Regions from separate parts of the Pseudomonas taetrolens genome, predicted to be linked through region 4. Evidence: riboswitches for the same ligand, from Rfam matches in the RefSeq annotation. Region 4 holds a riboswitch; each other region holds the start of a gene.
What was found. Region 4 has a riboswitch for cobalamin ahead of DQN55_RS10470 (CbtB domain-containing protein). Riboswitches for the same ligand answer to the same signal wherever they lie in the genome.

Region 1 (7,975 bases), 100 kb from region 4:
GCGGTTCCCCACACCGACAAGCCCAGCTGAAGCAAATGCTCGCCGTGATCTTGCAAGTGCCGCTCAAGGATCAGGGTGGCCGACTGAAAACCGATGCGCCAGGCAGTGGTGGTGGGCAGGTTGCGCACATCTACCGAGAAGAAATTGCGCCCGGTCGGCAGTACGTCAAGCCGCCCGCGACTCGGCGCACCGCTGGGCCCGGCAGGTACAAACCGCCCGCTCAGGGCATCCAGCAAACCTTGCATTTCAGCCGGGCCGCAAGCATCCAGTCGCGGTGCCACACCGGCCAGCAGTTCGGCAAAAATGGCCCGCACATCGGCCCATTGTTCGCTCTCGGGCAAACACAGCGTTCCGTTCAGGGCCTGTTCAATCAGCTGTGCGGCATACAACTCCAGGCGTTCACGGGTATCGCCGGCGGTGCGCCACACTTCGTCGTTGAGCCGCTGCAGTTCACGGGGCTGGTGCGCCGTCCAAGGCTCGGCCAGCGCACAGTCCAGCGGGTCGAAACACAGCTCGAACGCGTTGGCCAGCGCCCGCAAGACACTCGATTGGGCGCCGCGCCCGTCGCCACGGGGAATTCGCAACAAGGCCTGCAACGTATCGATGCGCAAGCGCCCGGCTGGCGATTCGCCGAAAATATGCAGGCCGTCGCGGATTTGCGACTCTTTGAGGTCGCACAAGTAAGTGTCCAGGCGAGGCAGCCAAATGGCTGCATCTGCGTCACTGCCCAGCGACTCATCCAACTGCAACTCACGGTCGATACGGGTTTCGCGCACCAGTTTGAGAATGTCCCGTTGCAGCTCCTGCGCTCGACGCGGATCAAGCAATTGCGCTTCGTAATATTCGTCGGCCAGCAACTCCAGATCGCGCAGCGGGCCATAGGTTTCGGCACGGGTCAGCGGTGGCATCAAATGGTCGATGATCACCGCCTGTGTGCGGCGTTTGGCCTGAGCGCCCTCGCCCGGATCGTTGACGATAAACGGATACACGTTGGGCATCGGGCCGAGAATGGCGTCAGGCCAGCAATGCTCCGACAGCCCGACGCCCTTGCCGGGCAGCCATTCCAGATTGCCGTGCTTGCCGACGTGCACCACGGCGTGGGCGCCATAGGTGTTGCGCAGCCAGAAGTAGAACGCCAGATAGGCGTGTGGCGGCACGAGGTCCGGGTCGTGGTACACCGCGCTGGCATCGACCTGATAGCCGCGGGCCGGCTGAATGCCGACAAAGGTCAGGCCAAAGCGCAAACCGGCGATCATCAGGCGACCATTGCGGAACATCGGATCGTTTTCCGGTCCGCCCCAGCGCTCAAGCACCGCCTGGCGATTGACTTCGGGCAAGCGCTGAAACATCGCCCAGTAGTCATCCAGGGCCAGGCTTTGCTGGCAAGGCCGCAGATCCAGGGTATCCAGGTCATTACTGACGCCGCCCAACAAGGCTTGAATCAGCGCCGTGCCGGTTTCGGGCAACTCCGCGTCCAGCGGATAACCCTCCGCCTGCAAGGCCCGCAGGATATTCAGCGCGGCTGCCGGGGTGTCGAGTCCCACGCCATTGCCAATTCGACCATCGCGGGTCGGGTAGTTGGCCAGAATCAGGGCGATGCGCTTTTGCGGGTTCGGGAGGCGGGCCAGCTCGATCCAGCGGTGTGCCAGCTCAGCGACAAAGTCCATGCGTTCGGGGTGGGCGCGGTAGCACACCACATCCGACTGGCTGCGTTCGCTGCGCCATGCCAGGTCCTTGAAGCTGATCGGGCGGCTGATGATCCGGCCATCCAGCTCGGGCAAGGCAATGTGCATGGCCAGGTCACGGGGCCCCAGGCCCTGCTCGCTGGCTTCCCAGCCGGGCTGATTGTCCTGGGCGCAGATCGCCTGGATCACCGGGATATTGCGTCGAAACGGTCGAAGATGCGGCGCTTCGGGGCTCGACTGGGCAAACCCGGTGGTGTTCAGAATCACCCCGGCCTCGACCTCGTCGAGCACATCCTGAACCATGTTCAGACAACCCGGTTCTTTCAGGCTGGCCACGGCAATCGGCAAGGGATTGAGCCCGGCTGCCAGTAAACGCTGGCAAAACACATCGACAAAAGCGGTGTTGGCTGCTTGCAAGTGCGAGCGATAAAACAGCAGTGCTGCCACGGGTTGCCCGGCGTGCCAGTCGGCCTGCCAGTCCTGGAGCCCAGGGCTGGTGTGTACCGGATGATAAATCGCCGTACGCGGCAACGTGCGCGGCTCCTCCCACGGATAATCCCGGCCCAGCCATTGGCTGGCCAGGCACCGATAGAGTTGCAGCGCGTTGTGTCGTCCGCCCTGGCGTAAAAAGTGCCAGAGCCGCTCGGCGTGCTCGGCCGGCACCGTACTCAGGGCGCTGAGCTCCGGGTCGGGACGATCGTCGCCCGGCACCAGGATCAGCGTCACTCCGCGCTCGGCCAACTGCACCAACCGTTCGATGCCGTAACGCCAGTAGCCAATACCGCCATGCAACGACAGCACAATCACTTTGGCGTGCTGCAGCACCTCATCGACATACAAGTCGACCGAGCCATGGTTTTGCACCTGCATCGGGTTGGCCAGACGCAGGCTTGGATAATCTTCAGGCAACTGCTGCGCAGCGTCTGCGAGCAGTGCCAGGCTTGAATCACCGCTGCACAGGATCACCAGCTCGGCGGGGGTCTGGCCGAGGTCGGCAATATTGTCGTCCGCTACAAAGCCACCGGGCTGGGTCCTGAGCAAATGCATGGTTTAAGCACTCAACGCTGTGCGCAAGGTGGACTCAAGCAACGCCGCGTCCAGGTCTTGACCGATCAGCACCAGTTTGGTGGTACGCGGCTCGTCTGGCGCCCAGGCGCGGTCAAAGTGCTTGTCAAAACGCGTGCCCACCCCCTGGATCAGCAAGCGCATCGACTTGCCCGGAATGGCGGCAAAGCCTTTGACCCGCAGAATGCCGTGGGCGACCACCAATTGGCTCAGGGCCTGCATCAGTGCGCGCTCTTCAGCCTGCGGCAGTTCGATGGAAATCGAGTCGAACGCATCGTGATCGTGATCGTCGTGGTCATCATCGCCATCGTGGTGATGGTCGTGGTGACTGTGGCGGGCGTCGATATGGTCTTCCGAACCGGCATCCAGGCCCAGCAGCACGTCCAGCGGCAGCCGTCCGCTGCTGGCTTCGATAACTTTCACGGCTGGCGGCAGCTCTTCAGCGACTTCAGCACGAACCTTTTCCAGGTCGGCCGGGCTGATCAGGTCGGTTTTGTTCAGAATCACCAGGTCGGCGCTGGCCAGTTGGTCAGCGAACAGCTCATGCAGCGGCGATTCGTGGTCCAGGTTGGGATCGAGCTTGCGCTGGGCATCGACCTGATCCGGGAACGCGGCGAACGTCCCGGCAGCAACGGCCGGGCTGTCGACCACGGTGATCACCGCATCCACCGTGCAGGCGCTGCGAATTTCCGGCCACTGGAAGGCTTGAACCAACGGCTTGGGCAAGGCCAGGCCCGAAGTTTCGATCAGGATATGATCGATATCGCCACGGCGCGCCACCAGCTCGCGCATTACCGGAAAGAACTCTTCCTGCACGGTGCAGCACAAGCAGCCATTGGCCAGCTCGTAGACACGACCGTTGGCTTCTTCTTCCGTGCAACCGATGGCGCATTGCTTGAGGATTTCGCCATCGATACCCAGCTCGCCGAATTCATTGACGATGATCGCAATGCGACGGCCCTGTGCGTTATCGAGGATATGACGCAGCAAGGTAGTTTTGCCCGAACCGAGAAAACCGGTAACGATGGTGACGGGGGTTTTGGCCAGTGTTTTCATCGGATGCCCTTTGGCAAAGCGGCGGGCATACGGGACGACGACCGCACGTGCACGCGGTCAGTCTTCGCCACCGGATCACCCCGCCCGGTTGAAGTAAGAATCTGTCACGAGGCAGGTCTCCTGGCTTACGGCTGGGCATCAACCTGGGCTGACACCGGCCCTGCGCCTTCCCGCTGGTTCAGCAGTGGCCTGGCAGGGCAATTGACCGTTTACAGTTGCGGGGGCAGCCGCGGCTTACCGCGTTCCCTTCTTAGCTTCGCATCGCGAAGAACCTCGAACGCGCAAGGCTACGCAGTGCTTTGTAACAGGTCAATGGGTGGCGGACGCGGCCTCACGCCACTCGACCGCTGCTGCCCATGATCTTTGCAGCCGCTGCCGCAGACGGCGAAAAGGGCCGAAGGGCCTTCAAGAAGCGAGTGACTGTGCCCCCTCTCGCAGCCAGCGGCAGCGGCTACAGCACATACAAACCCGTAGTACATATGTGTTTTAATTGCCGCTTTTTTTCAGCCTCAGCGCTTCAAGGATCTGTTCATGTCGTCCACTCGCCCTACCCGTGTCCTGATTATCGGTTACGTGTGGCCCGAGCCGCGCTCTTCGGCCGCTGGCGGGCACATGATGCAAATCATCGAGAGCTTTTTGCAGTGCGGCTGGCAGATCACCTTCAGCAGCCCGGCCGGGGTTGGCGAACACAAGGCTGATTTGGCAGCGCTGGGTATCGATGAAGTCACGATCGAGCTGAATAACAGCAGTTTTGACGGGTTCATTCGCGAACTGGCGCCGGACATCGTCCTGTTCGACCGCTTCATGATGGAAGAGCAGTTCGGCTGGCGCGTCGAAAAGCACTGCCCGAACGCCTTGCGCGTGCTGGAAACCTCGGATTTGCAGAGCCTGCGCGACGCCCGCCAGCAGCAGCTCAAGGCACGGCTCAAGCACACCCCCGACCAGGACGACTTCAGTAGTCTGTTCGCCCCGGCCCGGGGCGAAACCTTTGAGCAGATGGCCGGCACTGACCTGGCGCAACGGGAAATTGCCGCGATCTACCGCAGTGACCTGAACCTGATGATTTCCGAATACGAAATCGAGCTGCTGACCGAGCAATTCCAGGTGCCCAAGGCCCTGCTGCACTGGTGTCCGCTGATGGTTGACAGCGTCCCCGAAACATTCGTGCCCTATGACCAGCGCCAGCACTTTCTGAGCATCGGCAATTTCCGCCATGCCCCCAACTGGGACTCCGTGCTGTGGATGAAGACCAGCATCTGGCCGCTGATCCGCCAGCAACTGCCCGGTGCGCAGTTGCATGTGTATGGCGCCTATACCCCGCCCAAAGCCACCGCGCTGCATAACCCGGCTCAAGGCTTTCATGTCCTCAACTGGGCCGAAGACGCCCTGGCGGTGATGAGTAACGCCCGAATCTGCCTGGCGCCCCTGCGTTTTGGCGCGGGCATTAAAGGCAAGATCGCCGACGCCATGCTCTGCGGCACCCCCAATGTCACCACCCCCGTGGGTGCTGAAGGCATGCACGGCGACCTGCCGTGGGCCGGTGCCATCGAGCAAAGCGCGGGCGCCATTGCAGCCCGCGCCGTCGAGCTGTACCAAAACCCCCAGGCCTGGCATCAGGCCCAGCAGCACGGCCGGACCCTGTTGACCGAGCGCTACCTGCAAGCGACTCATGGTCCGGCACTGGTACAACGCATCGAAGCCTGTCGCGCCCACCTTGAGCAGCACCGGCGCAACAACTTCACCGGGGCCATGCTGCGTCATCACCAGCACAAAAGTACGCAGTACATGTCGCAATGGATCGAAGCCAAAAACCGTACGGTTTGAACCTGCACAAACACGTGGCCAGCGTTGAAGTTTCGGACGCGACTGACAGACACTTTACCTGCAACTGACTAAGTTCGACCCCTGGACCGTCTTCTCAGGAGTCACGTCATGCTTAGAACCTTGCAGGTGTCAGCACTCGCTCTGATGCTGCTGAACAGTAACGCCCTGGCCGGTGAAACCATCGATTTCTGGAACACACCGCAACACGGCGGCAACAGTTTCAATCGCCTGCCGCCTTCACTGGACTATTTCCAGGCCCTGAAAGGCTATGGCGCCACCTGGGTCCGACTGTCCTATGACAAATGGCAACCACAGCAGCGCGACTTCCTGCTGGGCACGGCAGACCGCTATACCGGGCTGATGCCCGCGGATCTGGCAACGCTCAAGGCCACGCTGGACCGGGCCCAGGCGGCGGGGCTCAAGGTCGTGGTCACGCCGTTGTCGCTGCCGGGCATGCGCTGGCGGCAAAACAACGGCGACCGTTTCGATGACCGGCTGTGGCAAGACAAAACCTATTGGGATCAATCGGCGCAATTTTGGACGGATCTGGCCCGCGCCCTAAAGGACCACCCGGCCGTGGCCGCCTACAATCTGGTGAACGAGCCGGCACCTGAACGCCAGGCCCGGCTACCGGAACATGCGTCGCCCGCGGCCATGCGCACCTGGTATGCCCGCCACCAACAGACCGCACGCAACCTGCCGGCCTTCTATAACCAGGTCATCCGCGCGATTCGCCGGGTGGATTCGCGCACGCCGATCATGGTCGATGCCGGCTGGTACGCCGCAGCTGACGCCTTTGCATACTGGCCCGGCCTGCTCGACGATACGCACGTGCTGTACAGCGTGCACATGTACGAACCCTATGCCGCCACCAGTGCGCCCAACATCAACCGTCCGATTCCTTACCGCTACCCCGGAAGAGTCGAATTTGCAGGCAAGCAACGTCTTTGGAACAAAGCACGCGTCGCCTCGTATCTGCAGGTGCCGGTGCAATGGGCCGAAAAGCACCGGTTGCCCGTCAACCGGCTGGTGGTTGGCGAGTTCGGTTGCATGCGCAGGCTCCCGGACTGCCGGCAGTACCTGGAAGACGTCCTCAGTGTGCTGGACGAGACCCGATTGCATTGGGCCTTCTACAGCTTTCGCGAAGACACCTGGGATGGCATGGATTACGAGCTGGGCACAGCCAAGGTGCCCTGGGCCTATTGGGAGGCCATCGAACGCCGGCAACCCGATCCTGTGCCACGTCGGGCCACCGGTGTGTTCGAGCCCATCCGTGCGCGGTTGGCAGCACGTCCGGCATCCTCTGCCGAGTAATGCGCTATGCCGAAGGCCGCCTGCGTAACAGGTAAGTGTCCATCACCCAGCCTTTGCGCAGTCTGGCCGCCTTGCGCAGCTGCTTGATCGGTTCGCACACATCGGCCAGCTTGCCCGCCATCAGCAGCTCGTCAGGGATACCCAGGTAGGCGCCCCAATAGATATCGACGTTTTCATCGATAAACGCCTCGAACGCGCAGTGGGCATCGAGCATGACCACTACATTGTCCAGGTCTTCGGCCACCAGGCGCCGGCCGGTGGTGATGCGAATCGGTTGGCCGATCAGGTTCAGGGGGATGCGATGCCGGGCGGCAAGTGCCTGGACGCTGCTGATGCCGGGGATCACTTGATAGTCGAAGTCGTCGCAGCCCTTGGCCCGCACCCGATCGAGGATACGCAAGGTGCTGTCATACAACGTCGGCTCGCCCCACAACAGAAAGGCCCCGCACTCGCCGTCGGCCAGTTGCTCTGCAATCAGCTGCGCGAACACCTCCGCCCGTTGAACGTGCCAGTCCTCAACCCCTGCGGCATACGACGCTGATGCGCTGTTGCGCTGCGGGTCGTCAACCTGGACCAGCCGATAACCCGGCGTACGGATGTAACGTTCGCAGATCTCCAGGCGCAGCCGGACCAGATCTTCGGTGAGCGGGCCTTTGTCCAGCACAAACAATACCGATGCACGATTCAGCGCATTGATGGCCTGCACGGTGATCTGCTCCGGGTCACCCGCGCCCATGCCGATCAATAACAGTGTTTTCATGGGGTCTTATCCTCGAACAAGCAGGAAGTTTAGTCGTAGCTGGTAGGAATATTGAGAAGGCGGCATGATCAGCCGTACAAGAACAGCACAAGTGCCCGGATCATGACGCGACTCGCCAGAGCTACAGACCCGTCTTACGAACTGATGGACGACCACAATGGCCTGTCGATCATCTATCGTGAGCATGGTTTCCCCTGCCCGCTGGTGCGCTGGCACTTTCACAAGGAATACGAACTGCACTTGATTGTGGCCAGCAGCGGCAAAGTCTTTG
Region 2 (7,975 bases), 1.1 Mb from region 4:
TGCACCCGGTAGCGGTTATTTTTGCGATTCTGGCGGGTGGCGAACTGTTCGGGTTCACCGGTGTGTTGCTGGCGTTGCCGGTAGCGGCGGTGATCATGGTGCTGGTGCGCCACGTTCATGATTTGTACAAGGACTCGCAAGTCTACAAAGGTGAAGAGCCCGAATTGTAAGGATGGGCTTGTGTCGAGTGTGAGCGGCTGCCGGGTCAGGATCTTCGTCCGACCCGGTCAGCTTCAAGAGAATGAACCGGCGCACGAGCCAAATAAGGCCGCCAATTAATGCAAACCTTTGATTTTGCTCGTGGTCTGTTACATTGTGCGCCCAGCTACACGGGTATAAACTTTTAAAACTTCAGATAGAGGCCACTAACAGTTCATTTGAACTGTTCAGTCAGCATGAAACCGATTCAGCTGCCCCTAGGTGTGCGTCTGCGTGATGACGCTACCTTCATAAATTACTATCCAGGCGCCAATGCCGCTGCACTCGGCTACGTCGAGCGTCTGTGCGAAGCCGATGCCGGCTGGACAGAAAGCCTGATCTACCTCTGGGGCAAGCAGGGGGTCGGGCGCACGCACTTGCTACAGGCTGCGTGCCTGCGTTTTGAGCAGATGGGCGAGCCGGCTGTTTATTTACCGCTGGCTGAGCTACTGGATCGCGGCATCGAAATTCTCGACAACCTTGAGCAGTACGAACTGGTCTGTCTGGATGATCTTCAGGCGGTGGCAGGGCGTGCGGATTGGGAAGAGGCGCTGTTCCATCTGTTCAATCGCCTGCGTGACAGCGGTCGTCGACTGTTGATCGCCGCTTCGGCTTCGCCCCGTGAATTGCCGATCAAGTTGGCCGACCTCAAGTCCCGCCTGACCCTGGCGCTGATTTTCCAGATGCGCCCCTTGTCAGACGAAGACAAACTGCGGGCTTTGCAGTTGCGCGCATCCCGTCGCGGCCTGCACCTGACCGACGAGGTCGGGCATTTCATACTTACGCGCGGAACCCGCAGCATGAGCGCGTTGTTCGAGTTGCTCGAGCGTCTCGATCAGGCGTCTTTGCAAGCGCAGCGCAAGCTGACCATCCCCTTCCTGAAAGAAACCCTCGGCTGGTAAGGCGGCTGTTCACTGGTGCCGGCAATTTTCAGGCGCCAGAAAACCCGCGCTTCAGAGGGCTGCGCGCGCAGCTTTCAGTGTCAGGGGTGTAAGCCCTTAGATGTCGGGATGAAACCACCAAGTCACATTTAGATCGATTGAATTTGCAAATGAGGATCATAGAGGGCATAGTCGCGACAATTATTCCTACAAGCCACGGTCGTGCCCATGCTAAATCGCTTCGCACCCCTCGTGCCCCTCGCACTCGTTACCCTGTTGTTTGGCTGCGCTGCACACACTCCAGTGTCCCAGCATGTCACTGAATCTCAGGTGCAAAAGTCGACTCCATCCCAAGCTTCCGCTCTTTATCAGGAAGAACTGGCGACTGAAAAAGAGTTGGCTCAATTCTCCGAAAACAGCAAACCTTACGCGCTGCCAGCCTTGGCTGACAGTATTCTTGAGCGCGGCATGTCCTTGATCGGCACCCGTTACCGTTATGGCGGCACCTCCGAGTCGGGTTTCGATTGCAGCGGGTTTATCGGTTATCTGTTTCGCGAGGAAGCCGGCATGAAATTGCCGCGATCCACTCGGGAAATGATCAATGTTGACGCACCGCTCGTCGCACGAAATAACCTCAAGCCGGGTGATTTGCTGTTCTTCAGCACCAACGGTCGTGGTCGTGTCAGTCATGCCGGGATTTACCTGGGCGATGACCAGTTCATTCACTCCAGCAGCCGTCGCAGCGGGGGTGTACGAATTGACAAGTTGGGTGACAGCTACTGGAGCAAGACCTTTATGGAGGCCAAACGGGCCTTGGCGATGGCACCTACAAGCGTAGTTGCCCGCAAGTAAAGTTAAAGTCTTACTTGAAGTTTGCTCTCTAAGGGCTAGAATTCAGTCGCATTCTTAAATTCTTGAAACCGTGCAGATCCCCTCTGCGCGGTTTCAGGGTTCGCGGCCCATGTTGCCGTATCCAGAATCAGGAACATTCTGTTTATGTCGACCATGGCCCGAGTCGCTCTTCTTACCTTAGCAGCACTGCTCAGTGCTTGCGCAAGCCATACCCCTCCGACGCCAGTGGCCCAAAAGCCCCGGGTGTATGCGCCGCCCTCAGAACAGTTCTCGCCCGTTGCCGCCGACGTATTGTTTCGTGCCTTGGGTCTGGTCGGCACACCTTATCGCTGGGGCGGCAATACTCCGGATTCAGGTTTCGATTGCAGTGGTTTGATCAAGTACGTCTACAACGACGCGGCGGGTATTTCGTTGCCGCGCTCGACACGTGAAATGATTGTGATGAGTGCGCCGAATGTCGGCAAAGACAAGCTGCAAACTGGCGATCTGCTGTTCTTTGCCACCAGCGGCGGCTCGCAGGTCAGTCATGCCGGTATCTATGTCGGTGAAGGCCGCTTCGTGCATGCACCCGCTACGGGCGGCACGGTCAAGCTGGACAGTCTGTCCAAAGCCTATTGGCAAAAAGCCTATCTCAACGCCAAACGCGTACTGCCGAACGAGCAGCATCTGGCACGTTTGCCGTAACATCGAACCTCTGTAGCCGCTGAGGAGCGAAGCGAGGCGGCGATCAGTGTCGCAGCCTGCGGCAGCGGCTACAGGGTTACAGTTTCATTGTGCCGACACCCGCCAAATTTTGTTGCCTACATCATCGGCTACCAGCAAGTCACCCTGTTTATCTATCACTACGCCAACCGGGCGGCCCATGGCTTTTTTATCCGTATTGAGGAAGCCGGTCAGCACGTCTACCGGCATGCCTGTGGGTTTGCCGTCTGCAAAGGGCACGAAAATCACTTTGTAGCCACTGTGCGGCTTGCGGTTCCAGGAGCCGTGCTGGCCTACAAATGCGCCCTCGGTAAGGTTGGGCAGTGTGCTGCCTTCAGCGAAGCTCAGGCCCAAAGAAGCCGTGTGCGGGCCGAGGGCGTAATCCGGTGCTATGGCTTTGGCCACCAGTGCCGGATTTTGCGGCTCGACCCGAACGTCGACGTGCTGCCCGTAATAGCTGTAAGGCCAACCATAGAAGCCACCGTCTTGCACTGAGGTGATGTAGTCAGGAACCAGGTCACTGCCGATTTCGTCGCGTTCGTTGACAGCGGTCCAGAGCTTGCCGGACGTTGGCTCCCAAGCCATGCCGTTAGGATTGCGCAAGCCGGAGGCAAAAATACGGTGGCTGCCGGTGGCCGGGTCAACTTCCCAGATGGCGGCGCGACCCTCTTCTTGATCCATGCCGTTTTCGCCCACGTTGCTGTTCGAACCGACGGTCACATACAGCTTTTTACCATCCGGGCTTGCAATGACGTTTTTGGTCCAGTGGTGGTTAAGTGGGCCGCCCGGTAAATCCACCACTTTGGTGGGTTGGGTGTTGAGGATGTTATCGCCAGCCTGGTAGTGAAAGCGCAGCAACTTGTCGGCATCCGCCACGTACAGGTCATTGCCGACCAGGGTCATGCCGAAGGGGGAGTGCAAATTCTGGATAAACACGCTACGGGTTTCCGCAATGCCATCGTGGTCAGCATCTCGTAACAGCGTGATGCGATTCGCACTGGGTACGCCAGCCCCGGCCCGGCCCATGACCTTTTCCATGACCCAGCCACGAATGCCCTTGCTGTCGTCCGGCTTGGGCGGGGCATTGGTTTCGGCGACCAGTACATCACCGTTGGGCAGTACATAGAGCCAACGGGGGTGGTCAAGGTCTTCGGCGAATGCTGCCACTTTAGTCCCGGGAGCGGCTATGGGTGTGGCTCCGGGCGCCCAGCCAACAGCAGGCGCGATATTGACGGTGGGTATCAGCGTCTTGTTGGGTTCGGGCAGTTTCGGCGAAGGTCCAGTGCCGTCGCTCACTTGCAAGGTCGAGGTTTCACCGCAGGCGGCCAATCCTGCCGCAAGTGCGATGACAACAGCGTGCTGGCACTTGAACATGTGAATCTCCATAAGGTCCGGGCGGGTTAATCTATAGAGAAGCATAGCGCCTCAAAGGTTCAGGTTTGTGTGCGTATTCAGGCGTATTGCAGCGCACCTTTAATTGACGCTCCACCCCCAACCCTCTAACCTTTGCCGCTTGTTTCAGGTGCTCTGTGGCAAACGGTCGACAGAGTGAAACAGGGAAGCCGGTGAGGACGTGTTGGAGCGGTTCAAACGTCACGATCCCGGCGCTGCCCCCGCAACGGTAAATGAGTCAATGCCACGCCAGGGTCTGCCGCTATTTCATTGACACGCATTACGCGTCGCAATGGCCTGGCCAGCTCCGGACGCCACTGTGTCTTGTACATGGGAAGGCGCGTGTCAGGTGCTGTCCCTGGGGATGGTCCGCTCATGAGCCCGGAGACCGGCCTGATCCATCCAGCACACTCGCGGCGGGCGATGGTGTGTCGTTGTTGAATTCCCCCCGCCTCCCGTTTGCTTAATTCAGCCCCAACGGAGAGCTGCCATGAACGAATCCCCCGAACGCGACGAACGTCACCAGGCGCGCATGCTGCGCAAAAAAGCCGTCATGGATGAGCGCATTGCCAGCTCGCCGAACGAGTGCGGGCTGCTGCTGGTGTTGACCGGCAATGGCAAAGGCAAAAGCAGCTCGGCATTTGGCATGTTGGCCCGGGCCATGGGCCACGGTATGCAGTGTGGTGTGGTGCAGTTCATCAAGGGGCGCAACAGCACCGGTGAAGAGCTGTTCTTTCGCCGTTTCCCGGAGCAGGTGCGCTATCACGTGATGGGCGAAGGTTTTACCTGGGAAACCCAGGACCGTCAGCGTGACATCGCGGCTGCCGAAGCGGCCTGGGAAGTGTCCCGCGAGATGCTGCGTGACCCCGCCATCGGCCTGTTGGTACTGGATGAGCTGAACATCGCCCTCAAGCATGGCTATCTCGACCTTGAGCAGGTGCTGGCTGACCTGCAGGCCCGTCCGCCGATGCAGCATGTGCTGGTCACCGGGCGCGGCGCCAAACCCGAATTGATTGATCTGGCTGATACCGTGACTGAAATGGGTGTGATCAAGCATGCCTTCCAGGCCGGTATCAAAGCTCAGAAAGGCATCGAACTGTGAGTGTTTCAGCATGAGAGAGTCGCGTCATTGCCCGGCGGTATTGATTGCCGCACCGGCTTCCGGTCAGGGCAAGACCACTGTTACAGCCGCCTTGGCCCGATTGCACCGCAATCAGGGGCGCAAGGTGCGGGTGTTTAAATGTGGCCCGGATTTTCTCGACCCCATGATCCTGGAGCGCGCCAGTGGTGCGCCGGTGTATCAGGTGGATTTGTGGATGGTGGGTGCCGATGAAAGTCGCCGCTTGCTATGGGAAGCTGCCGCAGAGGCGGACCTGATCCTGATTGAAGGTGTGATGGGCTTGTTTGATGGCACACCCTCCAGCGCCGACCTGGCGCGGCATTTCGGGGTTCCGGTACTGGGCGTCATTGATGGCACCGCCATGGCCCAGACGTTCGGCGCGCTGGCATTGGGCCTGGCGCGCTATCAGCCGGACCTGCCGTTTGCCGGAGTACTGGCCAATCGGGTGGGAACCGTACGCCATGCGCAGTTGCTGGAAGGCAGCCTGACCGAAGGCTTGCGCTGGTACGGCGCGCTGTCCCGCGAAACCGGGATTGAGCTGCCGAGCCGGCATCTGGGGCTGGTCCAGGCCAGTGAGCTGAATGACCTTGATGCCCGTCTCGACGCGGCAGCCAATGCACTGGCCAGCACCTGCGAGGTAGCGCTGCCGCCTGCGGTCGAGTTTGCAGCCCCTGAACCGGTGGTGGTCGAGCCATTGCTGGCCGGCGTGCGCATTGCCGTGGCTCGCGATGAGGCCTTTGCCTTCACCTACGGTGCGAGTCTGGCGTTGTTGCGGGAAATGGGCGCTGAGCTGGTATTTTTCTCACCGATTCGCGACACGCAGTTGCCAGAAGCTGACAGCCTGTATTTGCCCGGCGGTTATCCCGAACTGCATCACGTTGAGCTGTCACGCAACCGCTCGATGCTGGCCGCGATTCGTGCACACCATGACGCCGGCAAGCCCTTGCTGGCCGAGTGCGGTGGCATGCTGTATCTGCTGGATGCCCTGACCGATACCGACGGCCAGCGTGCCGAGCTGGTCGGGCTGCTGGCGGGCGAAGCAACGATGCAAAAGCGTCTGGCCGCGTTGGCCTTGCAGGCCGTGGAAATGCCTGAAGGGCTGTTGCGCGGTCATACCTATCATCATTCGCTGACCAATACGGAGTTGCAACCCATCGCCCGCGGACTTAGTCCCAACGGTGGGCGTGGGGCCGAAGCGGTCTATCGCGAAGGTCGAATGACGGCTTCTTATGTGCATTTTTACTTTCCGTCCAACCCCCAGGCCATTGCTGCGCTGTTCGCACCCTGCGCCGTGAAGGTGCCATGAGCGACAACGCGTTTAGTCCCCAAGAGCGTGCAGCGGTTTACCGGGCCATCGCCGAGCGGCGTGACATGCGTCACTTCAGTGGTGGCACGGTAGCGCCTGAGTTGTTGGCGCGCCTGCTGGAGGCGGCGCATCAGGCCCCGAGTGTGGGGCTGATGCAGCCGTGGCGCTTTATCCGCATCACCGACCGTGAGTTGCGCGGCAAGGTCCAGGCCCTGGTGGAGGAGGAGCGGGTGCGTACTGCTGAAGCGCTGGGCGAGCGTTCCGATGAGTTCATGACCCTGAAGGTCGAAGGGATCAACGACTGTGCCGAGGTTTTGGTGGCCGCGTTGATGGATGACCGGGAAAAACACATATTCGGTCGCCGTACCCTGCCCGAAATGGACATGGCCTCGTTGTCCTGCGCGATCCAGAACCTGTGGCTGGCCGCTCGCGTCGAAGGGCTGGGCATGGGCTGGGTGTCATTGTTCGAGCCGCGGGCGCTGGCTGATTTACTGGGGTTGCCAGCGGGTGCCAAGCCCTTGGCGGTATTGTGTCTGGGGCCGGTAGAGGCCTTTTATCCGGCGCCGATGCTGGTGTTGGAAGGGTGGGCGCGCGCGCGTCCGCTGAGTGAGCTGGTGTATGAGAATTATTGGGGAGTGAGTCCATGAGTGTGGCGTTGCTGTGCGTGGCCGGGGTGGCGCTGGATGCGCTGTTCGGTGAGCCCAAGCGCTGGCATCCGCTGGTCGCGTTCGGCCGCATGGCCGGTCGCGTTGAGCAGCGTTTCAATTCCGGCGGCCGTGGCTGGCGCAGTCATGGCGTTACCGCCTGGGTGCTGACGGTCATTCCGCTGACGATTCTGGCGACTGCGCTGTCCTGGCTGCCTTATATCGGCTGGCTGGTAGATATCCTGGCGTTGTACTGCGCGCTCGGAATGCGCAGTCTGGGCGAACATGTGCAGCCCGTGGCTGAAGCCTTGCGCAGCAATGATCTCGAGGAGGCACGTACACGGGTCGGTTATCTGGTCAGCCGTCAGACCAGCGAACTTGATTCCACCGAAGTCGCCCGCGCGGCGACCGAGTCCGTACTGGAAAACGGCAGCGATGCGGTCTTTGCCGCGATTTTCTGGTTTGTCGTCGCCGGTGCTCCGGGCGTGGTGCTCTATCGCCTGAGCAATACGCTGGACGCCATGTGGGGATATCGCAATGAGCGCTTTGAGCGTTTTGGCTGGGCCGCCGCCCGGATCGACGATGTGCTCAACTACATTCCTGCACGGTTGGTGGCGCTGACTTATGCCGTACTGGGTAAAACCCGCCTGGCCTTGAAGTGCTGGCGCAAACAGGCCCCGCAGTGGGACAGCCCCAATGCGGGGCCGGTCATGGCGGCCGGTGCCGGTGCCTTGGGCGTCGAATTGGGCGGTTCGGCGATTTATCACGGTGAACTGCATGAGCGTGCGCAACTGGGTGAAGGCGTGCCCGCCGATGCCGACTCGATTGGCCGTGGCTGGCAACTGGTGCAGCGAGGGGTATGGCTGTGGCTCTTGATCCT
Region 3 (7,975 bases), 150 kb from region 4:
TGGGCGAGCAAACCAAACATCAGCCCCCAGAACGCGGCCGACATTCCAAGAAAAGACACGCCCGACGCGGTGACCAGAAAGGTGAACAACCCGGCGTCGCGCTCCTTGGGCTCAGCCAGGCTACGCACCAGTGCATCACTGATGGCACCGTAGAGCGCCAACCCCGCCAGCGCTGCGATCAAGGCGGCCGGGAATGCGGCGAACAGCGATACCAGCGTAGCCCCCGCAATACCGAACACCAGGTAAGTCGCACTCCCCGACAGCGCGGCGATATAGCGCCGCTTTGGGTTCTCGTGGGCTTCCTTGCCCGCACACAGGCTGGCAGTTACCGCTGCCAGATTCAGGCCATGGCAGCCAAAGGGTGCCAGCAGCATTGCGCCAAGGGCGCTGGCGCTGATGATCGGGCTGGCCGGCGTGTTGAAACCTGCATTGCGCAACACCGCCATGCCCGGCATGAATTGCCCTGTCAGCGCCACGAGGACAAGGGGTAGCGACAGATTCAGGATGGCCGCAAGACTGAATTCGGGGGTGATCCACTGGGGAGTCGCCAAGGCGAACACCAGCGCTTCGCTGCGCAAATGCCCGCCCAGCAGGGTGATCGCGCCGCCCACCAGCAGCACTGCCGCCACCGCATAGCGTGGCCATGCCCGGCGCATCACGATGTAGGTCACGAACATCGACAGCACCAGCATGGGCTGCACCGGCAAGGCACGGAACACCTCGGTGCCGAATGAGAACAGGATGCCGGCTTGCATGCCGGCAGCAATTGAACCGGGCAAGCGCGCAATGATCCGGTCGAAGGCACCACTGAGACCGATAAGCAGCAAGATCAGGTTGGCCACCAGATAAGCGCCTATCGCCTGGTTCAGCCCTGTGTGTGGCAGAGCCGTGACCAGAAGCGCCGATCCCGGGATTGACCAGGCAATCACCACCGGTACACGCCAGCGCAAACTCAGTACTGCCCCGAGCACGCCGCTGCCGATGGAAATCGCCCAGACCCAGGATGAAAGTGTTTCAGGAGACAAGGAGGCGCTTTGCGCGGCATGAAAGATGATAACCAGTGGGCCGGCATAGGAGATGAAGGTGGCGATCATCCCGGCCACAACAGCCGATAACGAACAATCTTTGAGCAGGTTTTTCATGATGACTCGCACAAGGCAGTGGGCAATGACAGGTCGTAAGCGCCCTGCTCCCACGCGGGAGCAAGGCGCCAGGGGCTACGACTTGGCGGTGATCAGGACGCTCGACACGGCCTGGTGACGGTGACTGCTGAGGATAAACAGCGCCATGGCCAATGCGGCCACCGCGCCAGGGACGGCGAAGGCGATGAAGTTCAATTGCAGGGGCAGGTTCATGCCCATCAGCGCACCGCCCAGCAACGGCCCGAGGATGGCGCCGTTACGGCCGATACCGGACGCCCAGCCCAGGCCTGTCGAGCGTATCGACAGACCGTAGAACTGAGCCGTACCGGCATAGAGCAGGATCTGGGTACCGATGGTGGTAGCGCCCGCGACGAAGATCAGCAGGTACAGCACCACCGGTGCACTTTTGAAGCCCAGCAGGCTGATGGACAGCGCCGCGGCAATGAAGAACACGCCCATAACCTTGCCCAGATTCAAGCGGTCACCCAGCCAGCCGCCCAGAATCGCGCCGGCCATGCCGCCGAAATTCAGTACCAGCAGAAACGACAGACTCGAGCCCAGGCTGTATCCCGCGCTGGCCATCAGTTTCGGCAGCCAGGAGCTCAGGGCGTACACCATCAGCAGACAGCAAAAGAATGCGACCCACAGGCACAGTGTGCGGGTTGCGCGACCGTCGCGGAACAGTTCCAGTACGGCCACCCCGCGGCCTTTGGTGTCGGCCATGTGCAGCGTGTCGGTTGCATCCAGCGCCAGCATTGGATCGATCCTGTCGAGGATCAGCCTGGCCTTGGCAGTCTGCCCTTCACGCACCAGAAAGCCGACCGACTCAGGCAGCCACCAGAGAATCAGCGGCAGGAGCAGCAAGGGGACGGCGGCGGCAAAAAACATGGATTGCCAGCCGAACGTTGGCAGCATGTAAATCCCTACACCCGCCGCGAGCATGCCACCCAGCGAGTAGCCACTGAACATCACGGCCACCAGGGTGCTGCGCAGGCGTTTTGGGGCATATTCACTCATCAATGCCACCGCATTAGGCATTAATCCTCCGCACCCCAGGCCGGCAATGAATCGGCAAATGCCGAATTCGGTGGGGTTGCTGGCGAAACCGTTGACCAGGGTCGCCGCCGAAAACAGCGTGAAGCAAATGGCGATACCTTTCTTGCGGCCTATCTTGTCCGCCAGCGTGCCGAATGTCAGCGCACCGAACATCATGCCAAACAGCGCATAACTGCCCAGGGCCCCCGCCTGCAAAGGGGTCAGCCCCCATTCCTGCATGATTGCCGGCAGTACTACGCCGAAAATGAAAAGGTCATAACCGTCGAAGATCAGCAGCAGTGCGCAGAGGGCTACGACCGTCCAGTGGAATCGGCTGAAGCGTGCGTTATCAATGATTGGGTGAACGTCTATTGCTCGCATGGCATCGTTACTCTTGTTTTTATCGTCGAATCTGCGTGCTCAGGCGCTTGCCTGGGCAGCAGACCTCTTTTCATGGCGGGCGGGCACCACGGTCACCAGAATTTCCAGGTGTACGTGGTGATCAGGCGGTTTTCAGTGAAATCGGCGCCGTAGCGGGACTTGACCTGGATGTTGCGTGCGTCGAAGCCAAGCCCTTGCAAGGGTCCGCTTTGCACGACGTAGTTGAGGTAAATATTGCGCTCGCTCTCAATGTTGTTCTGCTGCCCTGCTCCGCGATCGATATCAGTGCCGCGCAGGTAACGGGTCATGAACTTCAGCCCGGGCACCCCCATGGCGACGAAGTCGTAGTCATAGCGCAACTGCCATGAGCGTTCGCCTGCCTTGTAAAAGGCAACGGCGGACCAGTTGACCAGGTAAGGTTGCGGCGCATAGCCGTTGAGCAAGGGAAAGGCGTCGTCACCACTCATGTGCTGGTAGCCGACGGTGAAGGTATGTGCGCCTTTGCGCAGAGCGGTCATGAGGCCCAGCGCCTGGTTGTCGAAATCGCCGGAGAGCCTGGCGCCCTCCTCGCGGGTGTTGTAATAGCGAACATCGGTTTTAAGGCTGTAGCCCTCACCAAACTGGGTGGTGTGGGCCGCAGCCAGATAGTGCTGGCGATAGATGTCTTCGAGTTGGGCTATATAGTAAGTAGCGTTGAGTGTCGGGCTGAAGTCATAGCGGGCGCCGGCAAAGTTGAGTCCGTCGCTGCTTTGTTGCGGTGTATCGCCGAACAGATAGATATCCTCGCGATTGCTGGACTCGCGGGTCGCTATTTTCCAGAAGCGCCCCGCATTGAGTGTCCACCCGGCCCAGTCCTTTGATTCCAGGGTCGCGCCTTCATAGGTGGTGACCAACTGCCGGGAGTCGTCGGTGTATGCCACCGGCAGCGTGGGTCGATGCTCACCGACACGGACCTCGGTGTTGGCGAACCTGAGCTTGCCGGTCACGCCGGCTCGACCGTAATCGGTTACCGGTCGGCCCTTGCTGTCGTCGTAAGGCAGGACGGCATCCGGGCCTCGTCCGCCGCCACCATCCAGGCGGTAGGCATACTGACCGGAAGCATCCAGCCCCCACTGCACCGGTCCTTCGGTGAACCCGGACCTGAATACCAGATCGAAGCCCTGGCTCCAGCTGCCCACCCGGGATTTGGGGGCATCATTCTGCTTGAAGTCGCGGTCCAGATAGAAATTGCGCAGGCCGAGGCTTAGATGACTGTCCTCCACAAAATCGGCCTGTGCCGGAAAGCTGATGGCCAGTACCAGTGAAGCGCCTGCTATGTTGATTTTTTCGGCACGTCCGCGCCTTGATTGTGGTGCGAGAGCTGTCGTCTGGCGGTGTGTGCAGTCATTCCTGAGTGCTGGCCAGAAATCGGCAAAACGAGGGGTACAGCGGACCGCATGAACGTCTACTTCTCGCATGGCATCGTTACTCTTATTTTTATTGTCGAAACTGCTTTTTCAGCCTTAGTCAGACTAGGGAGACGGATTTATGGGGAATAGCCGAATCCTGCAGATCGATATCCATTTCCTGCGAAGCGTTCTGTTAACGAGATCTGCGCCTCGCACACCACCAGCTCATTTACCGCGTTCAGCCTCTGGCGCTGAAGAATAGAAACGTTATAAGATAACGAAATACTGTTAAATGCCCTCTGCCAGCGATCCTTCCATGACTTCCGTTCTCCACGCTTCCGCCGCTCCTCCAGCCAGCCAGCGCCTGTTGTCCATTGATGCCCTGCGGGGTTTGGTGATCATCTTCATGTTGCTGGACCATGTGCGCGAAACCTTCTTTCTGCACCGTCAGGTGGTCGATCCGATGAGCATCGACGCCACCGATCCTTCTCTGTTTTTCAGCCGCACGCTTGCGCACCTTTGCGCACCGGTATTCGTGCTGCTCACTGGGCTTTCGGCATTTTTGTACGGCGAAAAATATCAGGGCAAACGCGATGTATCGGCGTTTCTGTTCAAGCGGGGCCTGTTCCTGGTCGTGCTGGAATTCACCCTGGTCAATTTTGCCTGGACCTTCCAGTTCCCGCCGACGGTGATCTACCTGCAAGTGATCTGGGCGATTGGCATCAGCATGATCGCCCTGGCTGCGCTGGTGTGGCTGCCGCGACCGTTGCTGCTGGTACTGGGGGTTGCAATCATTGCCGGGCATAACCTGCTGGACAGCCTGCACTTTGCACCCGGATCAGTGATGCATGTGCCGTGGGCGATACTGCATGACCGTGGCTGGATCGAATTTTCGGACAGCTTGCGCCTGCGCACGTCCTATCCGGTATTGCCATGGATCGGCGTGATTGCCTTGGGGTATTGCATGGGGCCCTGGTTTGCCCGGGCTGCCAGTGCAACCACCCGCCAGCGCTGTTTATTGCTCGCCGCTGCAGGTGCGCTGTCGGGCTTTGTCGCCTTGCGCCTGCTCAATGGTTACGGCGAGGCGCAGTGGTTCACCCATGCCCATGCCATCCAGACCCTGATGAGCTTTTTCAACATCACTAAATACCCGCCGTCCTTGCTGTTCCTTGCCCTGACGCTGGGCGTGGGCCTGCTGCTGTTGCTGGGTTTTGAACGCGCCGGGCAACGCAAGTGGATAAGCATCCTGGCGGTATTTGGCGCCGCGCCGATGTTCTTCTATTTGTTGCACCTGTATGTGCTCAAGTTGCTGTACCTGGCGAGTGTTGCGCTGTTCGGGCTCAACCATGGCGACTATTTCGGCTTTGACAGCATCGGGCCGGTCTGGCTGACCTCGGTGTTACTGGCGGCTGCGCTGTATGTGCCGGTGCGCTGGTTTGCCGGACTGAAGGCCCGCCGCCGGGATATCCAATGGCTGAAATACTTCTGATGCGGACACCCGGCTGTGTGTTCGTTTAACATGCCGCCGCCGGTCCCCGCATGGGATTAAAAGGGAATCCGAGGTGCTCGCAGAGCATCAACCGGAACTGCCCCCGCAACTGTAGGTGCTGAGCCTGCTCCTTGATTGCCACTGGGATAACCCCCGGGAAGGCTGGAGCCAGGCGATGACGCATCAGTCAGGAGACCTGCCGGCGAACACAAAAACTAACCGGCGGGGTGTCCGGGGAGGACATCCTTGCTGCGTGGCACTTCGGTGACCGGCCTTGCACTGCCTTCGTTGCAGTGCTCGATGATGTGTTTCCAGGCTGTACACCCCCCTGTTCTGTGTACGATCAAATGGAGATTGCATCATGCTGTTGCCTCGCCTTGTCACCCTCATCAGCGGTCTGGGTTTATCCGCTCTCGCCCAAGCAGCCCCGACGCATTACCCCCTGACAGTCGAAAACTGCGGTACTCCCCTCACCTTTCAGCACGCACCGAGCCGGATCGTGACCATCGGCCAGGCCGACAGCGAAATGTTCTATGCCCTGGGCCTGGGTGACAAACTGGTCGGCACTTCACTGTGGTTCAACGATGTACTGCCGAAGTACAAGGCCCAGAACGACAAGGTTGAACGCCTGGCTGATAACGACCCGAGCTTTGAGGCCGTGATCGGCAAGCGCCCGGAACTGGTGACGGCGCAACTGGAATGGATGGTGGGCCCGCAGGGTGTGGTGGGTACTCGTGAGCAATTTCAGGAACTGAATATCCCCACCTACCTGATGCCTTCCGACTGTGAGGGCAAAGACAACCTGGTGGGCGCCGATGGCACCCGCTTGCAGCCCTTCACGCTTGATACGGTCTACAAGAGCATCAACCAGCTGGCCGAAATCTTTGATGTCCAGGCCCGGGGCGAACAGCTCAATGCGGAACTCAAGGCTCGTGTGGCAACGTCGACCGCAGCGCTGAACCGTGACGCCCTCAAGCACACCAGCGCGCTGTTCTGGTTTTCCAGTGCCGACCTGGACATCGACCCCTATGTTGCCGGCCGCAAAGGCATCCCCGATTTCATGCTCAACACCCTGGGGGTACGCAATGTCGTGGCGTCCGACGAAGAATGGCCAACCGTAGGCTGGGAAACCATCGCCAAGGCCAACCCTACGTTCCTGATCATTGCGCGCATGGATCGCCGTCGCTTCCCGGCTGATGATTACCAGAAGAAACTCGAATTCCTGCGTACCGACCCTGTGACCCGCAACATGGATGCGGTCCGACACAACCGCATCATTATCCTCGACGCCCACGCCATGCAGGCCAGCCTGCGGATGTTCGACGGCCTTGAAACGCTCGCGACAGCGATCAACCGCTTCGACCTGCCGAAATGACGGCACGGCTGATCCACACCCTGTTGGCCGGCGCTACGCTGTTGTGCATGCTGCTCGCCGGTGTCGCCATCGGTGAAACCGCCATTGAGCCGCGTGTGGTCTTGCAGGTGCTGGCCAACAAGCTGTGGAGCGCCGGGCATGTGCTGGACCCGATTGACGAAGGCATCGTCTGGAACTACCGGCTGACCCGGGCACTGGTGGCTGCGGCCTGCGGTGCGGGCCTCGCCACGTGCGGGGTGATCCTGCAGTCGTTGCTGCGTAATCCGCTGGCCGATCCTTATCTGTTGGGTATCTCCGCCGGGGCTTCGACCGGCGCGGTGCTGGTGGCGCTGCTGGGTTTGGGGGCCGGGGCGATCTCGCTGTCTGTGGGGGCCTTTGCCGGTGCCCTCGCCGCCTTCGGCCTGGTGATATTGCTGGCCCGTGTCAGCGGGCCGGCCAGCGGCACCGGGCAGATCATTCTCGCGGGTATTGCAGCCTCACAGCTGTTCAATGCCATCACCGCCTTCTTGATTACCAAATCGGCTAGCGCCGAACAGGCCCGCGGCATCATGTTCTGGCTGCTGGGCAATCTCAGTGGCGTGCGTTGGCCCTCCGTAGGGCTGGCGGTGCCTGTCGCGCTGTTCGGCCTGGCGGTTTGCCTGTGGCACCGACGTGCACTGGATGCCTTCACCTTCGGTGCGGACTCCGCGGCTTCGCTGGGCATCCCGGTACGGCGGGTGCAGTTCACGTTGATCAGCTGTGCGGCATTGGTCGCCGCCGTGATGGTTTCGATCGTCGGCTCGATTGGTTTTGTCGGGCTGGTCATCCCCCATGCCGCCAGACTGTTGCTGGGTACCGGCCACGCGCGTTTGCTGCCTGCCAGCGCCCTGGGCGGGGCTTTGTTCCTGATCGCCGCCGATATCCTGTCGCGCACCCTGATCAAGGGTCAGGTGATTCCGGTTGGCGTGGTGACGGCACTGGTGGGCGCCCCGGTATTTGCCTTGATCCTGATTGGCCGGAGGCCTGCCCGATGAATGCCATCGCGTCCCTGGTTGGTGAAGCTGTGCTGAGTTGCCGAAACCTGGGGTACCGGGTTCGAGATGTTGAACTGCTGCACGGCATCGACCTGAATGTCCGGCGCGGCGAGACGCTGGGAATCGTCGGGCCGAACGGTGCGGGCAAGTCC
Region 4 (7,975 bases):
GGGTTTTATTCGGTGCTCGATGCTCAGGGTGGTCAAGCGGCCTTGATGGCACGGATGCTGGAGCTGGGGCACAGCGCCCCGCTGACCCCCAACGCCAAGTTGCCGGAAGAGATTGTGTTGGGGCTCAACCGTGAGAATTCCTGCCCGGCCCCTGGCGAATTCAACGCCTACGCCCAGCGCCACCCCAAGGAAGGCATGCCGCTGGCGGTCACCGGGCTGACCGACGAGCAATACCTGACGGTGCAAACCTGGCTGGCGCAAGGCGCGCCGGTGGATCAAAACGCAATCAAGCCCAGCCCTGTCGAAGCCGCGCAGATTGCAGAGTGGGAGGCGCTGCTCAACCGCCCGGGCTCCACCGAGGCGCTTGTCGGCCGCTGGTTGTATGAGCATCTGTTCCTGGCTCACGCCTATTTCGACAATGGCGTGCCGGGGCATTTCTTTCAATGGGTGCGTTCGCGCACGCCCAGCGGGCAGCCCATCGACCTGATCGCAACCCGGCGTCCGAACGATGACCCGGGTACCGAGGTTTACTACCGGATGATGCCGGTGCAAGGCGTGATCGTGCATAAAACCCACATCACCTATCCGATGGGCGCGCGCAAGCTGGCCCGGGTCAAACAATTGTTTTACAGCGGGGACTGGCACGCCACGCGGTTGCCGGGTTATGGCCCGCGTAGCCGGGCCAATCCGTTCGAGACGTTCGAAGCCATCCCGGCAGTGGCGCGTTATCAGTTCATGCTCGACAACGCCGAATACTTCGTGCGCACCTTTATTCGCGGCCCCGTCTGCCGTGGGCAGATTGCTACTGACGTGATTCGCGATAACTTCTGGGCCGTGTTCCAGGAGCCGGCGCACGACCGTTACGTGACCGATGCGGCTTACCGCGGCGAAGCCACCCCATTGCTGGCAATGCCCGGGCAGATCGACAATGTGGGCAGCATCATTTCCCTGTGGCACAACTACCGGGACAAGCGTAATGACTACGAACAGTTGCGTCAGGACGCCTATGCCGACATGCCGCCGCCCAGTTGGTCAACCCTGTGGGCGGGCAACGACAACGCCTTGTTGACGATCTTCCGTCACTTCGACAGCGCCAGCGTCAGCAAGGGCCTGATCGGAGATGTACCGCAGACGATGTGGTTGTTCGATTACCCGTTGCTGGAGCGGACCTATTATCAGCTGGCGGTCAATTTCGATGTGTACGGCAACGTTGCCCATCAGGCCCAGACCCGCCTGTACTTTGACTTGATCCGCAACGGCGCCGAGGTCAACTTCTTGCGCCTGATGCCTGCCGGGCAGAGAGCCGGGATTCTGGGGGACTGGTACCAGAACAGCGGCAAGCTGAAAATGTGGATGGACTACCAGAAAATCGATGCCGATACCCCGACCGGGATCAAGCTCGATCCAGCCGATCCGAAGCGTGACTTTGCGCTCAAGCTGATCGAGCGTACCGGTACCTTGAATGCGCGTCCCGATCCGATCAACCGTTGCACGGGAGCGTATTGTTCTCGCCCGGGCATTGATCAGGAGTTCCAGTACGCCGAGCAGGCCCTGAGCCGTCTGGCATCACGTCCTGCGGCCGGGCTGGCAGTGATCAACCGCATGCCTGAAGCGAGCATGTTGAGGGTCGAAGGTGCCAGCGGCAAACGGATGTTTTACAGCGCGCTGCGCAATCGGGCGCACACCAACGTGGCCTTCATGATGGGCGAGGAGTACCGTCTGCAACCCGGGCTGGACACCTTGACCCTGTATCCGGGCGTGCTCAGCAGTTACCCGAACTTCATGTTCAACATTCCGGCGGCAGAGGTTGAAGCGTTCGTTGAGGCGATGGAGAAATCCCGTGATCAGGCAAGCTTCGACGCCATCGTCGAGCGCTGGGGCGTTCGCCGCAGCCACCCGCAGTTCTGGCAGTACTTCCATGATATTGGCGAGTACATTAATGAAACCGACCCGGTCGAGGCGGGCGTGCTGGACATGAACCGCTACGAGAACCTGTAAAGGCCCGGTTATTTTGAATACCTGGGGTGCTGCTTTCCTGACAAAAATACTAGGACTTTGTCAGGCGCGCCGATTGGCGTAAACTGCGCCCCATGTCTGCGAGGAGATTCCATGAGCGCCATAACGATTACCGACGCCGCCCACGATTACCTGGCTGATCTGCTGTCCAAGCAGAACACCCCGGGCATCGGCATCCGCGTCTTTATCACCCAGCCCGGCACCCAGTACGCTGAAACCTGTATTGCCTACTGCAAGCCGGCTGAAGTCAAACCTGAAGATACGGCCATTGGCCTGAAAACCTTTACGGCCTGGATCGATTCGTTCAGCGAACCGTTCCTTGACGATGCCGTGGTGGATTACGCCACCGATCGCATGGGTGGCCAGCTGACCATCAAGGCACCAAACGCCAAAGTGCCGATGGTCAATGCCGACAGCCCGATCAACGAGCGCATCAACTACTACCTGCAAACCGAGATCAACCCGGGCCTGGCCAGTCACGGCGGTCAGGTCAGCCTGATCGAAGTGGTTGAAGACGGTATTGCGGTGCTCAAGTTCGGTGGCGGTTGCCAGGGCTGCGGCCAGGCGGACGTTACCCTGCGTGAAGGCATCGAGCGTACCCTGCTTGAGCGAGTCCCGGAGCTCAAGGGTGTACGTGATGTGACCGACCACTCGCAGAAAGAAAACGCCTACTACTGAGTCATCGGTAACAGGGTGTTCGCTGCAAGGCAGATGAAAAAACGGTGCCCCGTGAGCACCGTTTTTTTATGCCCACGACACAGGGCGGCTGTGTCGTGTGGGGTGATTCAGGGCCGGTACAGATGCGCATGGCCTGCGCGGTACAGCGAAGAAGCCGAGAAGCTGTCGTTGGCCAGTACCCGTCCCACCAGAATCAACGCTGTACGTTTGAAACCCTTGGCTTGAACCTTCGCCAGAATGTCTACCAGAGTGCCTTGTACCCAGTCCTGATCGGGCCAGCTGGCACGGTGGATGACGGCAATCGGGCAGTCGCTGCCGTAGTGTGGCGTCAGTTCGGCGACGATCGCCTCAAGGTTCTTCACCCCCAGATGAATCGCCATGGTTGCCTTGTGCTGTGCCAGGCTGGCCAGTTCTTCGCCTGCCGGCATCACGGTTTTTTCCGCGTAGCGGGTCAGGATCACAGTCTGCGAGATATCCGGAAGAGTCAATTCTGCGCCGAGTATCGCGGCGCAGGCGGCGGTGGCGGTGACCCCGGGAATGATCTCGAAGGCGATACCCAGCTCACGCAGGCAGCGAATCTGCTCGCCAATCGCGCCATACAGCGAAGGATCGCCGGAGTGTACCCGGGCTACATCCTGGCCCTTGGCGTCTGCGGCCTTGATCAGGGCGATGATTTGCTCAAGGTGCAACTCGGCGCTATTGATCACCTGTTCAGCCTGATGGCCTTCAAGTACTGCGGCCGGCACCAGCGAGCCCGCGTAAATGATCACCGGGCAGCTGCGGATCAGGCGCTGGCCCTTGACGGTAATCAGCTCTGGATCGCCGGGCCCGGCACCGATGAAATAAACAGTCATGGCAGTCTCTGGAAAAGGTCGAGATAGAGCTGTTCTTGAACAACGCTCATAGTGAGGCAGGGGATTATCCCGGTTTTTACCCGGCGCAGGCCAATGCAAAGGTTGCCACCGGCGAATGCTTGCGGGTGATCAACAGGCGTGCCGGGGTGCCAGCCAGTTGCCCGGCCAGCGCCAGGGCTGAACTTTCCGCAACGCCAAAGCAACCGGTTTGCTCGAATGCAATGGCCGAGCGCTGGCTGAGCTGTGATGCATAAGGCGCTAGCCGCTCGGCATTGAACAAGGTCAATGGCAAGGCGAGCCGTGCCTCCAGCTCGATCAGCCCCGGCTCCCCGCGTTTGTGTTCGATACTGGCCAGGCCGCAGATCGCGCTCAGGGCAATCCCGGCCTCCCTGAGTGACGCTTCGATCAGTGCCCATAAATCATCAGCACTGCAACCCTGGCGGCAGCCTAGGCCCATCACCAGGACGGGCGCCGAGGCGGGCCTCATCATGCCGGGTATTGATCCTGCGGATTACGCCGGAACAACCAGGTGCTGATAACACCCAGGGCCAGCCAGAACGCCAGGTTGGTCAATTGCGAGGCGATCTTGAACTGTGATTCCAGTTCTTGCGGGGCCAGACTGGAATGCACCAGCGGTTGAGGCGCGCCAAAGACGTGGGGTACCAGCACGATGGCCACCGCCAGTAGCTTCAACGCCCAATGTTTGCCAAAGGCCAGCAGTGCAATGCCGACAGCGGTCGAGGCGGCCGTAGTGATCCACCAGATCTGCCGTTGCAGCAAGTCAGCCGCCGCCGTGCCTGGCAACTCGGGTGGTAGGCCCAGGGTTGGCGCCAGGCAGAACGTGGCATAACCGGCCAGGCCCCAGAGCAAACCCTGAGAGGTGCGCGTGGGTCTGCGCAAGGTGTACAGGCCGGCGAGCATCAGGGCAAAACCCACCGCAACCACCAGATTGCCACCTGTGGTCGACAGCACGCGCTGCCAGCCATCTTCCGGTTCCCAGGCTTCAGCGTCGTGGGCATGGCCGGCTACGCTGCTGTTTGCATGTTCATGTACTTCGCTGGCAGCCGGTGTTTCGTAGGTTTCTGCCTGGAGAATCAGCGGGGAGACCCACAGGCTTTGCAGCACCGTCAGCAACAACGCGGCCAGCAAGCCGGTGAACCCGGCGGTTTGAGCAATACGCTTGATCATGGCAGGCAGTCTCAATGGCACGGAAAGGCCGCGCTGTGACGGGTGTCATGCGCTGCGTTGTGAACGGCCTCGATATGCGAGAAGCCTGCAAAGTAGACGAGGAAAGCTCCCAGCACCGTGGCACCGATGGCGACGGCAAGGCGCTGGCTACGGGTGGACGTGGCGGCGGTGGCTGAGTGCGTGTGGCGGGTGCTGATGGACATGGCGCTGGCCTCGGGTCAGGCAGCGGGCATCAGAGCGCAACAAACCCGCGAACGAAGCTCGCAGGGTTCAACAGCGCCCGCCCACCGCGGGTTTGTTATTTACGTGACCAGGCCGGTCTCCGGGCTTGCGAGGGGCTCATGCCATCTGAGCCTGCAACATCACCTTCCCATGCCTGAGCACAGTGGATTAGATGTTTCTCTCGCTTACCGTTGCGGGGGCAGCGCCGGACTTGTCAGGGCGATTAACGCCTGACGCACCGGTTTCCCGTTTCACCCAGTGAAGGGCACCTGATACAAGATGTGTAGGAGAGCACAGCGGCAAGCCACCGTCAATTCGCCATGGCCTGCAAAAAGCCGGGTCAGATCCCCAGCATGCTTTTGACCTTGTCCCGTAACTGATCAATCGAGAACGGTTTGCCAATTATCGCCATGCCTTCCTCAACCTCAACGGTATCCGCGTAGCCACTGGCAAACAGGATGGGCAGTGACTGGCGCAGCTCACGGGCTTTTTGTGCCAGCGCCCGACCGTCCATGCCTGGTAGTCCGACGTCGGTCATCAGCAGATCAATACGCTGATTTGTATCTTCAAGCAATTCAATTGCCCGCGCGCTGCCGTCAGCCTCAAGCACGCTGAAACCCAGCTCTTGTAGTACGTCGACAATCAGCATGCGCACGATGTCGTCGTCTTCGACCACCAGGATGGTGGAGGGTGTTGCAGGCATAGTGGTTACCCCAAGAAAATATTGAGCGCGGGTGAAGGGGCCAGGGAGTGCTGGCAGGCAGTGCCAAGATGTAGCCCGGACATGTATCCGCGCCTGTACAAAAATTACGTCTGTACAAGTTCTGCCAGAATAGCGCTTAGCGATAGGTGTAGGCAGATTTATGTAAGAAATTTAGCGATTTCGCGTAAGAAAATAGCTTGTACCGGGGGTTATCCGGCAAACTTGCGGTTTTTTATGACTGTCCACGGGCCAGAAAAAATGAAATCACCTGCAGCAGTTGATGAGAAAAGCTTCCGCAAGCTCCTGAGTCGCAACGTCGGTTTGCCCTTGGGTGTGGGCGTGCTTAGCGCCGTGCTGTTTGTGGCGATGATCAGCTACTTGTTGACCGTGATGCAGTGGCTCGAGCACACCGACCGGGTGATCAGCAATGCCAATGAGGCCGTCAGACTGGCAGTCGATCTGGAAACCGGCATGCGCGGTTATCTGATTACCGGTGATGAGCATTTCCTTGACCCGTATGAAGTGGCCAAACCGCAAATCAAGGCTCAACTGCTGACTCTGCAAAACATGGTCAGTGATAACCCGCAGCAGGTCGATCGCCTCAAGCGCCTGGAAACCTTGCAGTTGGACTGGAGTGAGTACGCCCAGTCGATGATTGACATGCGCCGTAATCACGGTGACTACAGCGCTGCCGTTCAGGCCGGGCGCGGCAAGCAACTGAGTGATCAGGTGCGTAAGGAATTCGACAACTTCATTGCGATGGAGCAGCAGTTGCGTGTGGCGCGCAGCACGGACGTGAGCCGCACGACGTTTATCAGCATCGGTCTGTATTTGATCTTTGTCCTGGGTGTCAGTGGTCTTCTCGCCTACATTGGTCGCCGTGATTTGCTCAATCTATCAAGCAGTTACAGCGCGACGTTGGCGTCGCAGCTGCAGACGGCCAAACGCCTGGAGCATCAGGGCTGGCTGCGTAACGGGCAAACCGAACTGGCGGAACAGGTGCTGGGCCGCCTGACCCTCAACATGCTGGGGCGCAACATTCTGCAGTTTTGCGCCCAGTACCTGGGCGCGGTGGTCGGCGCCATTTATGTGCGTGAAGACCATGGCGGTCTGAAGCGTGTGGCCAGCTACGGGTTTTCCAGGGAGCAGGAAGCCCGGGACCAGTTGATCCATAACGATGAAGGCCTGGTCGGTCAGGCCGCGCAACAGGATCAACTGATCCGTCTGGACAATGTTCCGGCGGATTATTTCAAGGTCAGTTCAGGGCTGGGCGAAGGCACGCCGGGTAGCGTGATTATCGTGCCGACCAGTGACGATGACCGGGTTAACGGGGTTGTCGAACTGGGTTTTCTGCGGCCGCTGGTTCAGCGCGATATCGAACTGTTCGAGTTGATTGCCGACAATATCGGCATGTCCATCGAAGCCGCGCGCTATCGCCAGCGCCTGCAGGAAGTGCTGGCCGAGACCCAGCAGTTGAATGAAGAGCTGCAAGTGCAGCAGGAAGAGCTCAAGACCGCCAATGAAGAGCTGGAAGAGCAGTCGCGCATCCTCAAGGAGTCGCAGACCCACCTCGAAACCCAGCAGGCAGAGCTGGAACAGACCAACGAGCAACTGGCAGACCAGGCACTTGCGCTGGCCGGTCAGCGTGATGCGATGGACCAGAAGAACAATGAACTGAATCGGGCCCAGATCCAGCTCGAGGAGCGGGCCGACGAGTTGCTGCGCTCCAGCAAGTACAAGTCCGAATTCCTGGCCAACATGTCTCACGAGCTGAGGACGCCGCTCAATAGCTCATTGATCCTGGCCAAACTCCTGTCGGAAAACCCGCAGGGCAACCTTTCGCCCGAGCAGGTCAAGTTTTCCGAATCGATCTACTCCGCCGGTAATGACTTGCTCAACCTGATCAACGACATCCTGGATATTTCCAAAGTGGAAGCGGGCAAGCTCGAAGTCCGCCCCGAAAATACCGGTGTGGCACGGGTGGTGGAAGGTCTGCGCGGTATGTTCGAGCCGCTGGCCGCGGACAAATCCCTGAACTTGCGGGTTGAGTTGCAGCCCGGCACGCCGGCGATGATTTATACCGACAGCCAGCGACTGGAGCAGATCCTGAAAAACCTGCTGTCGAATGCGATCAAATTCACCGAGAAAGGTCAGGTCAGCCTGACCGTAGCGAGCCAGCCGGGCCACGGCATTGTCTTTGCCGTGCGCGACTCGGGTATCGGCATCGCTCCAGAGCAACAGGAAAGCATCTTCGAGGCCTTCCGTCAGGCGGATGGCACCACCAACCGGCGCTATGGCGGTACTGGCCTGGGGT

Region 1: it holds a riboswitch for cobalamin, as region 4 does, so the genes downstream of both, cobW (cobalamin biosynthesis protein CobW) here and DQN55_RS10470 (CbtB domain-containing protein) in region 4, are expected to answer to the same signal.
Region 2: it holds a riboswitch for cobalamin, as region 4 does, so the genes downstream of both, cobO (cob(I)yrinic acid a,c-diamide adenosyltransferase) here and DQN55_RS10470 (CbtB domain-containing protein) in region 4, are expected to answer to the same signal.
Region 3: it holds a riboswitch for cobalamin, as region 4 does, so the genes downstream of both, DQN55_RS11110 (ABC transporter substrate-binding protein) here and DQN55_RS10470 (CbtB domain-containing protein) in region 4, are expected to answer to the same signal.

Annotation. Positions count from the first base shown of each region.
Region 1 is NZ_LS483370.1:2,374,787-2,382,761, reverse strand. Features, by position in the region: gene cobN (cobaltochelatase subunit CobN) at 1-2,732, opposite strand, end outside; gene cobW (cobalamin biosynthesis protein CobW) at 2,736-3,806, opposite strand; cobalamin riboswitch at 3,900-4,097, opposite strand; gene DQN55_RS10895 (glycosyltransferase) at 4,338-5,630, shown strand; gene DQN55_RS10890 (glycoside hydrolase family 5 protein) at 5,775-6,944, shown strand; gene cobF (precorrin-6A synthase (deacetylating)) at 6,949-7,704, opposite strand; gene DQN55_RS10880 (AraC family transcriptional regulator) at 7,807-7,975, shown strand, end outside.
Region 2 is NZ_LS483370.1:1,179,803-1,187,777, forward strand. Features, by position in the region: gene DQN55_RS05675 (AI-2E family transporter) at 1-170, shown strand, start outside; gene hda (DnaA regulatory inactivator Hda) at 396-1,100, shown strand; gene DQN55_RS05685 (C40 family peptidase) at 1,308-1,931, shown strand; gene DQN55_RS05690 (C40 family peptidase) at 2,076-2,615, shown strand; gene DQN55_RS05695 (PQQ-dependent sugar dehydrogenase) at 2,700-4,007, opposite strand; cobalamin riboswitch at 4,137-4,436, shown strand; gene cobO (cob(I)yrinic acid a,c-diamide adenosyltransferase) at 4,516-5,127, shown strand; gene DQN55_RS05705 (cobyrinate a,c-diamide synthase) at 5,138-6,451, shown strand; gene bluB (5,6-dimethylbenzimidazole synthase) at 6,448-7,098, shown strand; gene cbiB (adenosylcobinamide-phosphate synthase CbiB) at 7,095-7,975, shown strand, end outside.
Region 3 is NZ_LS483370.1:2,424,588-2,432,562, reverse strand. Features, by position in the region: gene DQN55_RS11130 (benzoate/H(+) symporter BenE family transporter) at 1-1,142, opposite strand, end outside; gene DQN55_RS11125 (MFS transporter) at 1,218-2,558, opposite strand; gene DQN55_RS11120 (OprD family porin) at 2,651-4,015, opposite strand; gene DQN55_RS11115 (acetyltransferase domain-containing protein) at 4,263-5,435, shown strand; cobalamin riboswitch at 5,459-5,653, shown strand; gene DQN55_RS11110 (ABC transporter substrate-binding protein) at 5,797-6,810, shown strand; gene DQN55_RS11105 (FecCD family ABC transporter permease) at 6,819-7,823, shown strand; gene DQN55_RS11100 (ABC transporter ATP-binding protein) at 7,820-7,975, shown strand, end outside.
Region 4 is NZ_LS483370.1:2,272,749-2,280,723, forward strand. Features, by position in the region: gene DQN55_RS10445 (fatty acid cis/trans isomerase) at 1-1,998, shown strand, start outside; gene nfuA (Fe-S biogenesis protein NfuA) at 2,110-2,694, shown strand; gene cobM (precorrin-4 C(11)-methyltransferase) at 2,802-3,548, opposite strand; gene DQN55_RS10460 (cobalamin biosynthesis protein) at 3,625-4,038, opposite strand; gene DQN55_RS10465 (CbtA family protein) at 4,035-4,736, opposite strand; gene DQN55_RS10470 (CbtB domain-containing protein) at 4,748-4,939, opposite strand; cobalamin riboswitch at 5,033-5,246, opposite strand; gene DQN55_RS10475 (response regulator) at 5,299-5,661, opposite strand; gene DQN55_RS10480 (response regulator) at 5,920-7,975, shown strand, end outside.